One region of the Pasteurella oralis genome, then DNA from elsewhere that is predicted to be linked to it. Evidence: riboswitches for the same ligand, from Rfam matches in the RefSeq annotation. Region 1 holds a riboswitch; the other holds the start of a gene.
What was found. A riboswitch is a leader RNA that binds a small molecule or an ion and turns the genes downstream of it on or off. The one in region 1 is predicted to bind thiamine pyrophosphate.
Positions count from the first base shown of each region.

Region 2: it holds a riboswitch for thiamine pyrophosphate, as region 1 does, so the genes downstream of both, thiC (phosphomethylpyrimidine synthase ThiC) here and ACFSAV_RS09815 (ABC transporter ATP-binding protein) in region 1, are expected to answer to the same signal.

Region 1 is NZ_JBHUFP010000025.1:81,981-87,192, reverse strand. Features, by position in the region: gene tenA (thiaminase II) at 1-211, opposite strand, end outside; gene ACFSAV_RS09820 (ABC transporter permease) at 678-1,430, opposite strand; gene ACFSAV_RS09815 (ABC transporter ATP-binding protein) at 1,430-2,152, opposite strand; TPP riboswitch at 2,225-2,324, opposite strand; gene ACFSAV_RS09810 (YnfA family protein) at 2,459-2,785, shown strand; gene ACFSAV_RS09805 (DNA recombination protein RmuC) at 3,006-4,634, opposite strand; gene ACFSAV_RS09800 (Maf family protein) at 4,941-5,212, shown strand, end outside.
Region 2 is NZ_JBHUFP010000007.1:38,701-43,912, forward strand. Features, by position in the region: gene thiC (phosphomethylpyrimidine synthase ThiC) at 1-1,516, opposite strand, end outside; TPP riboswitch at 1,636-1,730, opposite strand; gene pgi (glucose-6-phosphate isomerase) at 1,942-3,591, shown strand; gene ACFSAV_RS06270 (helix-turn-helix domain-containing protein) at 3,901-4,569, opposite strand; gene ACFSAV_RS06275 (helix-turn-helix domain-containing protein) at 4,805-5,014, shown strand; gene ACFSAV_RS06280 (YadA-like family protein) at 5,196-5,212, shown strand, end outside.

The sequences.
Region 1 (5,212 bases):
CGTTTTTCATTTGGACAAAATTTTCTGCTTTATAAATCCCCAGTGACAATGCTCGGTTGTATTGAAACAGAAATAAATAATCTTGTTTGAGATAGTGTTGAAAGCAGATTTTCGGCAATGTGCCGTTGGCAAGTTGTTGTACAAAGGGATGGTGAATATATGTTTGCCAATATTGGTTTGCGTTGTTGATGAGTTGTTGTGTTGTAGACATGTTGTTTCCTATCATTTTTAACGTAAGGTTTCATCTTTACTTTCTTTTACTTGTGCAAAAGAAAGGTATACCCCGACTAAGTAGCTTATCCTTGATTAAAAAGGAATTTTTTAACAATAAATAAGTTACTTTCACTTCGTTACGTAATGTTATTTCCTTAAAAATGCCTTTTCCAAGCAGGCAGCTTACACAAAGGCTTCATTGAGTTAGCTGGTTATAAAAGTGCGGTGAGATTTTAAAATTTTTAAAAAAATGACCGCACTTTAAAAGCACTTTATTCTGTTTCTTGTTTTGCTACTTCTGTAGCGTTGAATTTTCCATTAGGTCAATACTATGAAATAAAGACCCTCAATCTATGCAATTTTTATTTGCTTCGTTTACCCAGTGAGCTGTTGTTAAAATGCTATTCAAAAGCGCTTATTTACCTTTTGCTGATCTATCTTTGCCCAAACAAAGAAAAGTGAAATCACTTCAAATATCTTATCCATGGGATCCATCTATTCAGTAAATAATCCACACTGAAATACAGTGTTAAACTTATCAGCATCAAGATAAATAGTGCTGAAAACATTAAATCGACTTGCATGCGTGCATTTGCATGTAACATTAAATAACCCAATCCCTGCGAAGAACCGACCCACTCGCCTACAATTGCGCCAATAGGGGCGACAGAAACTGCGATACGTAATCCAGAGGCAAAAGAGGGAAGGGCTGCGGGGAGGCGGACTTTAAATAGCATTGCAATGGGTGAAGTTTTCATGGTTTTAGCTAATTCGAGCCATTGCATTGGTGTATTGCGTAGTCCGTCGTAACAGGCTGCGGTGACAGGGAAGTAAATAATCAAGATAGTCATAGCAATTTTGGAGGCAAGACCGTAGCCAAACCAAAGCACCAATAAGGGTGCAATAGCGAATACTGGAATAGCTTGTGAAATAACGAGTAATGGCAATAACAATGCGGATAAATGGGGAGATAGGCTGAGTAATAGCGCGGAGATTAAGCCTAATATAACACCCAAACTCAATCCTAAACCGATTTCTAACATGGTGACTTGTGCATGCTGCCAGAGTAAATCATAGCGACTGGTCAGTTGCGTTAAGATGTCTGTTGGTGGCGGCAACATATAATGTGGAATAGCAAAAAAACTGACCGCACTTTGCCAACAAATGAGTAAAAATAAAGCTAAAAAAGCGACTTTAATTAGGGAGATCACCTTCATCAAATTGCACCCTGCATCAGTTGGTTAAGTAGATATTGTTGTAATTGCCATAAATCGTGTTGCACGAGTTCTCGTGGTGTATCGCCTATAGGTGAAATTTTAGTGGATAACGTGGCAGGATAATGTTGCAAAATATAAATCTCATCGCTTAAACGAATAGCTTCTTGTGGATCATGTGTAATAAATAATACGGTTTTATCTTTCAATAAGGTATGAGCGAGATTTTGTAATTGTAAGCGAGAGATGGCGTCCAATGCCGAGAAAGGTTCATCCATTAAAATGATTTCTGCTTCCTGCATTAACGTACGAGCAAGTGCAATGCGTTGACGTTGCCCGCCAGACAGGTAATAACAGGCTTTATGTTGGTGGTTGTCCATGTTTACTGCAGTCAGCAATTGTTTAGCTCTAGCGATTGTCGCTGCATTTTTTGTGTTGTTCAAATGATGAATGAGTTGGACATTATCTAAAACAGATAGCCATGGGTAGAGCGCATCTTGTTGCGCCATGTAGCTGACTTTTCCCCCTTGTGGGAAATGAATTTCGCCTTGCGTTTTAGCAGTGTTTTCTAATCCTGCAATCGCACGTAATAACGTTGATTTTCCCACACCAGATGCACCGAGTAAGCTTATCCATTTTCCTTTGGGCAAGCAAAAAGAAAAATCAGCAAATAATGGCGCTTGATTATAACGCAAAGTTAAATTACGAATTTCAACGGCATTCATGGTTTAAACCATTCATTCAGCGTTGCAAGAAAAATAATTGAAAAATAGAAAATGATAAAAGAAAAGGGGGAAGTATTGGCATAATTAGTTTCCTACGTCAGTACGAGCTGTATCAGGTTCACGGGTATCATCTCAGCTTTACTTATTTTGTAAAGCACCCCGACTAAAGTGCAATAAGGCTACCTAAGTTAGTTAAAAAGAGAAGTAATTTATTAAAGAATTGTGATCAATATCACATTATTTAATTTAGTTGTGATGATTTCTTCAGCAGAGTATTCTATTTTAGTGAATGATTAAGGATAGTTTATGCTACAAACTTTGGGTTTATTTATTTTAACTGCATTAGCTGAAATTATTGGCTGTTGGTTACCTTATTTATGGCTACGTCAAGAAAAAAGCGCGTGGCTACTGATTCCAGCTGCGCTTAGCCTAACATTATTTGTTTATTTGTTGACCTTACATCCTACCGCAAGTGGGCGAATTTATGCAGCTTATGGTGGCGTGTATATTAGCGTAGCACTGATTTGGCTGTGGTTAGTTGATGGTCAACCTTTACGCTGGCAGGATTGGTTAGGCGTTGCTTTTTGTTTAATAGGTATGGCAGTAATTATGTTTACCGAGAAATCGGGTTAAAGAGAGTCATTTTATGAAATAAAATTGCATATGATAAAAAGCGACTATTATTTTTCGCGAGCTTTTTTAATTGGATGTCTCTCGTTCCTATCGACTGGGTGTTGGCGAGTGAGCGATTTAAGGACATTATTCGTCAGCAGTATGTGGAATTACAAATCAAATAAAGTTAAAAAACAGCAGCAACAAGTTAATATTTACTGCTGTTTTTTTATTGAGTAGATTAACTCGTTTGGCTTTCGGTTTGATTTTCTTCTGCTTTTACCATTTGTAACCGTTCGTTCTCGATATCATTATGTAATAATTCTACGGTAGGCATATTTTTATTGGCTTTTGCAGAAAGTGCTTTAAAACGTTCAACTTTTCCAACTAAGCCTTGCTGTCCAATAAGCGCGGTTACTGTGCTGTTGTAATGTGTACTGGCTGTAGAAATGCTGTTACCAAGCTTATTCAAACGTTCTGCAATTAAACAAATTTGATTATAAATGTCACCTGCTCGAGCACTAATTTCTTTAGCTTCACTATTCCCTCGCTCGATTCGCCATAAGTTTGCAACTGTGCGTAAAATAGGCATTAAAGTAGTGTGCGAAACGACAATAACATTTTTCTCGTAACCATAATTAAATAAGTTTGGCTCCATTTTCATTGCTTCGATATAAGCAGGTTCAAGGGCAATAAACATCAGAACAAAATTTGGGCTGCGCATGCCAATTAAGTTGCTATAATCTTTACGTGATAAGTCATCGATATGATTTTTTATCGCTTTAATATGTTCACGTAATTTACTGTGACGAGTTATTTCATCTTCCGTATTCACTGCATTTTCATAAGCAACTAATGACATTTTACTATCAATGATTAAATGCTTATTGTCAGGCAAATTTAACACAAAATCGGGGTAATTATGTTTACCTTCATTATCTTTAAAATGTGCTTGTGCAGTGTAATGTTGTCCTTCTATTAAGCCTGCCAATTGTAACGCTCGTTCCAGCTGTACTTCACCCCAATTACCTAGCGTTTTCTTTTCACCCTTTAAAGCAGAAGTCAGATTATCGGCTTGTTGCGACATAGTGAGCCCGATTTGCAATACTTTTTTTATTTCTGCCTCTAAACCGGCATTACCTTTTACTGATTCTGAATGGATTTCATTCACACGTTTTTGAAAACCTTCAATTTGCTCACGGAAGGGTTTAAGTAGGCTATCTAACGCGGTCTGATTGCTTTGACTAAAATGACGACTTTTTTCTTCTAAAATACGATTGGCTAGATTTTGAAATTCTATGCTAAGTTGTTGCTTACTTTGCTCAATATTTTGTTGCTGTTCAGCAAAATTTTTCTCTTTTTCTATTAGTGTAGTTTTGAGTTCAGTGAGTTCTTGTGAAAGTGCGGTCAGTTTGGCGATTAATTCACGATTTTCTTGTTCTTTGTGACTAAACTGAGCTTGACTATGCTCGAGTTGTTTTTGCAAACTTTCTGCTTGAGCAGTGGCGATACCAAAACGCTCTTTAAGTGCGGTGATTTTTTCTGAAATTTGAGCGTGACGTACTTGTTGTTCATCAAGCTCTTGTTGTAAATAGTTTAATTTTTCATCACGTTCAATTAAGCGTATTTGTAAACCTTCCGCAGTTGTTTGATATTTGACAACAGCTTGTTCTAATTGATTTTTTAGTTGCTGGGATGTTTCAAATTTGGTTAATAGTTGATTGAAATCTTCAATTGTTTTATTGAGATCCTGTTGTAGTTCCTGACTATCACGTTTTCGACGAGTGCTGATAAATAATAGTATGACACAACAAATCACGAGACCAGCAATAATCAGCAGAAATTGTGATGAAGTCAATTCAGATAGCATATTAACCCTTTCCGATAAAATTAACTAAGGATTAAAGTATAAAGGAAACTGGCGGATTTATCCTAACGGGTTATAATCTTTTTTTATTTTCTCGGTATTCTAATGTGTTATGGCAATCTGTTATTCTGAGGAAAATTTGACAACTTTGATAACAACCTATTTGGAGTCGCTTGTTTGAGAGTCAGCGGCAAATTAAAGCAATATGGGTAAACAGCACCACAATGGAAAAGAAATTGATAGTGATTTACTTGCAGAGATGGAACATATTGCAGTTATAATCTAGATAACTTACGAATGAAAAATATGATGATTAATCCTCAATTTTACCTTGCTTCTAGCAGCCCTCGTCGCGCACAACTTTTACAAAACTTAGGTTTCCAATTTGAGATTTTTAGTTGTGAAATTGATGAAACGCCACGACTAAATGAAGAAGGCAAAGATTATGTGTTGCGTATGGCAGTTGAGAAAAACCAAGTCGCGCGACAGAAATGGCAGCAAGACAATCTTTCACAAGATGCGTCGTACTTACCTTTTCTGTCGGCAGATACTTCAGTGATTTTAGATGGCAACATTTTAGG
Region 2 (5,212 bases), on a different contig from region 1:
TGTCAGGCAATCCTAAATGCTCTTTTGGTGTCACATAACACAACATCGCACAACCAAACCAGCCAATCATGGCAGCTCCGATGCCAGAAGTGAAATGATCATAACCTGGGGCAATATCAGTGGTAAGAGGGCCTAACGTATAGAATGGCGCTTCGTGACAATGAGAGAGTTCTTCAGTAACATTACGTTGAATCATGTGCATTGGAATGTGTCCAGGACCTTCTATCATCACTTGGACATCATATTCCCAAGCAATTTTAGTGAGCTCACCTAGTGTATACAGCTCTGAAAACTGGGCTTCATCATTGGCATCTTGAATTGATCCTGGACGTAAACCATCACCTAAAGATAACGATACATCATAGCGCGCACAAATCTCACAAATTTCACGGAAATGAGTATATAAGAAATTTTCGCAATGGTGAGCTAGGCACCATTTTGCCATAATTGAACCACCGCGAGAAACAATGCCAGTTAAGCGTTTTGCTGTCATTGGGATGTAACGTAATAAGGTGCCAGCATGAATTGTAAAATAATCTACTCCTTGTTCGGCTTGTTCGATAATCGTGTCTTTAAAGATTGCCCAAGTAAGATTTTCAGCGACACCGCTGACTTTTTCTAATGCTTGATAGAGTGGGACAGTACCAATTGGCACAGGGCTATTACGAATAATCCATTCGCGTGTTTCGTGAATATGACGTCCAGTAGACAGATCCATTACTGTATCTGCTCCCCAACGAATAGCCCATACTAATTTTTCTACTTCTTCCTCTATTGATGAGGTCACAGCAGAGTTACCAATATTAGCATTGACTTTGACTAAAAAATTACGTCCAATAATCATTGGTTCTAATTCAGGGTGATTGATGTTACAAGGAATAATGGCACGACCAGCGGCGACTTCTTGGCGTACGAATTCAGGTGTAATATGGGGAGGAATTTGAGCACCAAAATTCTGTCCTTGATGTTGTTGTAATAGTATTCCGCTTTTAATTCTGTCTCGTCCCATATTTTCACGAAGCGCGATAAATTCCATTTCTGGCGTAATAATGCCTTGACGTGCATAGTGTAATTGCGTTACTCGTTTTCCTATTTTGCCTTGTTTGACTTGACGTTTAAGCTGAAAACGCAATTCATCTAATGTGTTATCTTGCAAGCGTTGATTAGCATATTCTGAGCTTAATCCTGTGAGGTATTCAGTGTCACTACGTTCTAAGATCCAAGCATCACGATAAGCAGGGATACCTTTAGTAACATCAATGTGTTGATTTTCATCGCCATAAATGCCTGACGTGTCATAAATAGGAATGGACTCATTAGCTTCATATTGCGGGTTATCTTTATCACCACCAACTAATGTCGGACTTAAATGAATTTCACGCATAGGTACTTGGATATCAGCTCGTGAGCCTTGCAGGTAAATGCGCGAAGAGCTGGGATGCTGATAACCTTTTAATGTTTGAATGAAACTTTGGGCTGAAGCACGTTTTTCACGGCGAGTTGTAAGTTTTGACATAAGCAAATATACCTTTTTAATGTGTAATAAAGTAAATTGCTTGTTGAAGTGAGGGAGGGGTGAACTCATCGCTTTAGTTAAATAAGGTTTCCCTTATCACTAAAGAGCGGTCTAATTTTGATGAATTTTAACTTGTTCCCTACGCAAGTATTAACCTAACAGGTTCGACGGATCCCAATATGGTCTCAGCTCGAAAGCACTCCGACAAGTGGGCAAGAGTATAAAAGTAAAGAAACAAAAAAAACAAGAAAGAAACTGAGAAATGTGAGCTATATCACAAAATAGTTGTGACTTTGGAGAGAAATAAGACAATTAATTGATTTATAAAACTTAACTTTGCTTTTACTCAACCTTTGCCTCTTAACCAAAAAACTAATTTAGTATATTATTTCATTCATTTGATATGACATAAAAAAGGAAAAGCTATGAAAAACATTAACCCAACATCTACTGCTGCATGGAAAGCCTTAGAACAGCATAACCAACAACAAAGTGCGGTGACAATTCAGCAACTTTTTGCTCAAGAAAAAGATCGTTTTGCAGATTATTCATTGATGTTTAATAACGAGATTTTGGTGGATTTTTCGAAAAATAATGTGACTAAAGAAACATTAGCGTTGTTACGTCAATTAGCAAATGAATGTGCATTATCTGATGCTATTGAAGCAATGTTTACAGGTGAAAAAATCAATAGAACCGAAGATCGTGCTGTCTTACATACGGCATTACGTAATCGAGCAAATACAGCAGTGTTAGTTGATGGGCAGGATGTGATGCCAGAGGTAAATGCGGTATTAGCAAAAATGAAAGCGTTTTGTCAACGTGTCATTTCAGGTGAATGGAAAGGTTATACAGGTAAAGCAATTACTGATGTGATTAATATTGGTATTGGTGGTTCAGACTTAGGGCCTTATATGGTTACTGAAGCACTACGTCCTTATAAAAATCATTTGAATTTACATTTTGTATCGAATGTTGATGGAACACATGTCGCGGAAGTGTTGAAGAAAGTGAATCCAGAAACGACCCTGTTTTTGGTGGCTTCGAAAACTTTTACCACTCAAGAAACTATGACAAATGCGATTTCTGCGCGTGATTGGTTCTTAGCAAGTGCTAAAGAACAGCAGCATGTAGCGAAACACTTTGCTGCCCTTTCAACCAATGCTAAAGCTGTAGCTGAATTTGGTATTGATACTCATAATATGTTTGAATTCTGGGATTGGGTTGGTGGTCGTTATTCATTATGGTCAGCGATTGGATTATCTATTGCATTATCAATTGGTTTTGAGCATTTTGAAGCTCTTTTAGCAGGGGCGCACGCGATGGATCAACATTTCCGTACCGCGCCAATCGAACAAAATATTCCAACTACTTTAGCGCTCGTTGGCTTATGGAATACGAATTTTTTAGGGGCGCAAACAGAAGCTATCTTACCTTATGATCAATACTTACATCGTTTTGCGGCGTATTTCCAACAAGGTAATATGGAATCAAATGGAAAATACATTGATCGTGATGGGAAGGAGATTAATAATTATCAAACGGGACCAATCATTTGGGGGGAACCTGGTACTAATGGTCAGCATGCTTTCTATCAACTTATCCATCAAGGCACGACTCTAATCCCTTGTGACTTTATTGCGCCAGCGCAAACACACAATCCACTTGCTGATCATCATGAGAAATTATTATCAAATTTCTTTGCGCAAACTGAAGCTCTGGCTTTTGGTAAAAGTAAGCAAGAGGTTGAAGCTGAATTTATCAATGCAGGTAAGTCACTAGATGAAGTGAAAGACATTGTGCCATTCAAAGTCTTTACGGGTAATAAACCAACTAACTCTATTTTAGTACAAAAAATGACACCATTTAGCTTAGGCGCATTAATTGCAATGTATGAGCATAAAATTTTTGTACAAGGTGTGATTTTTAATATTTATAGCTTCGATCAATGGGGAGTTGAATTAGGCAAACAATTGGCAAATCGCATTTTGCCAGAATTAGCTAGTGATGGCAAAATTGAAAGCCATGATAGTTCGACTAATGGGTTGATCAATCAATATAAATCTTGGCGTTAAGTTAAATAACGATAAGATTTAATAGCAGATCTGCACTTTAAGATGGGATTGATTATCCAATTGAAGTGCAGATTTTTTTATTACTGAAGGGTTTTATAGATTAAAATAAATACAAATTGGTATTTATTATAATACTATCATTAAAAATAAATTAAGGGAGTGATCATTTTTAATTAACCCGATTTTATTCGTAGATAAATAATAAAAAACATTTTAATAATAGCTTATTTTTATATGGCTGAATAAAATTTAAACTAAGTAATAAATGAAATATAAAAATTAAACTAATATCAATTATTTTTTGAGCGATTAAATTAAATGATGACCTATAAACACAACTCGACCAATAATTTCAACATTTTTATCTTCTCCCATATCTAATTCAATCGGTGGATAAATAAGCTGATTATCACTAATTAATCGAATACCATTTGGTAGCCCTTGAATTCGTTTTATCCATAGCTGTTTGCCGAAACGCATAAGATAAATTTCACCATCTTTAGGTGTTATTACCGCGCGATTAATTAGCAGAAGATCACCGCTGTGAATCGTCGGCTGCATACTATCTCCAGAAGCAACAATAAAAGCAAGTTTATTAGGAACTATTCCTCTTAAACTTAACCATTGGGTACTTAATCCAATGTAATCATCAGGTGGTATGTTAAAATGATTGAGGGTAATATCTTGATAAACGGGAATTTGTACCTGATCTTCGCTATTTCCTGCTTTACTGACTTGTAGTTGCGTTGAATAATGATGGGTTCGTTCATCGATATCTTTACTAAAAGAAGAGTTACTCACAGGATTATTTTCGTCATATAATCCAAGTTGTTTTTGTACAGCAACTGGAAATGAAGAGTAATGATATTCAAATGTTCTTCCTTTAACCCCTTCTCTTTGGCGCTTTATCCATCCCTCACGAGCTGCTTTTTTCACAATACCTTTATCTGATGAAGGTAAATACAATCCCTTTCCCATAAGCTCTTTAATTGAAAACCACTCTTGATAGTTCTGCATAAAAACCTTGTTAGGAACTCTACTGATGTTGACTTTGTGAGAATTTAACCTATTGATCTGTTTGAAATTAAATCAAGAAGATAAATTTTTTGAAAAAGAACTATTGAGTTCCTTTGAAAATGGTTGTATAGTTCTTATCAGTTACTCACATGTGTGCTGAAGCATGTATTAATTTAAGTCATAAGGATATCACATAATGAAAAAGAGTAAAAAGAATATGCATCGCGCATATATTATTGCTGCAATTAAGGAAAAAGGCAGTTCGCTTGCTCAACTTTCTGTTCAAGCTGGTTTACATCCCAGAACGCTTAATAATGCATTAGATCGAAAATACCCTAAAGGTGAAAAAATAATCGCTGATTTTATTGGTATTCCAGTACAAGAAATATGGCCAGAACGTTATTAGATTATAATTATAACAAGTTTTGTATGTAAATTCGTCTTTTGAATATTTTTTAAATTAAATGCTATATTTAATTTTGGACATTATATTGATCGGTAAGTAGAATAGCCGCCCCGTATTTGGGGAAAGTACGGAGTTAATTAAATTTTTAAGCCGTAATTTATTTTTATATAAAAGGAATTTTATGAATCGCATCTATAA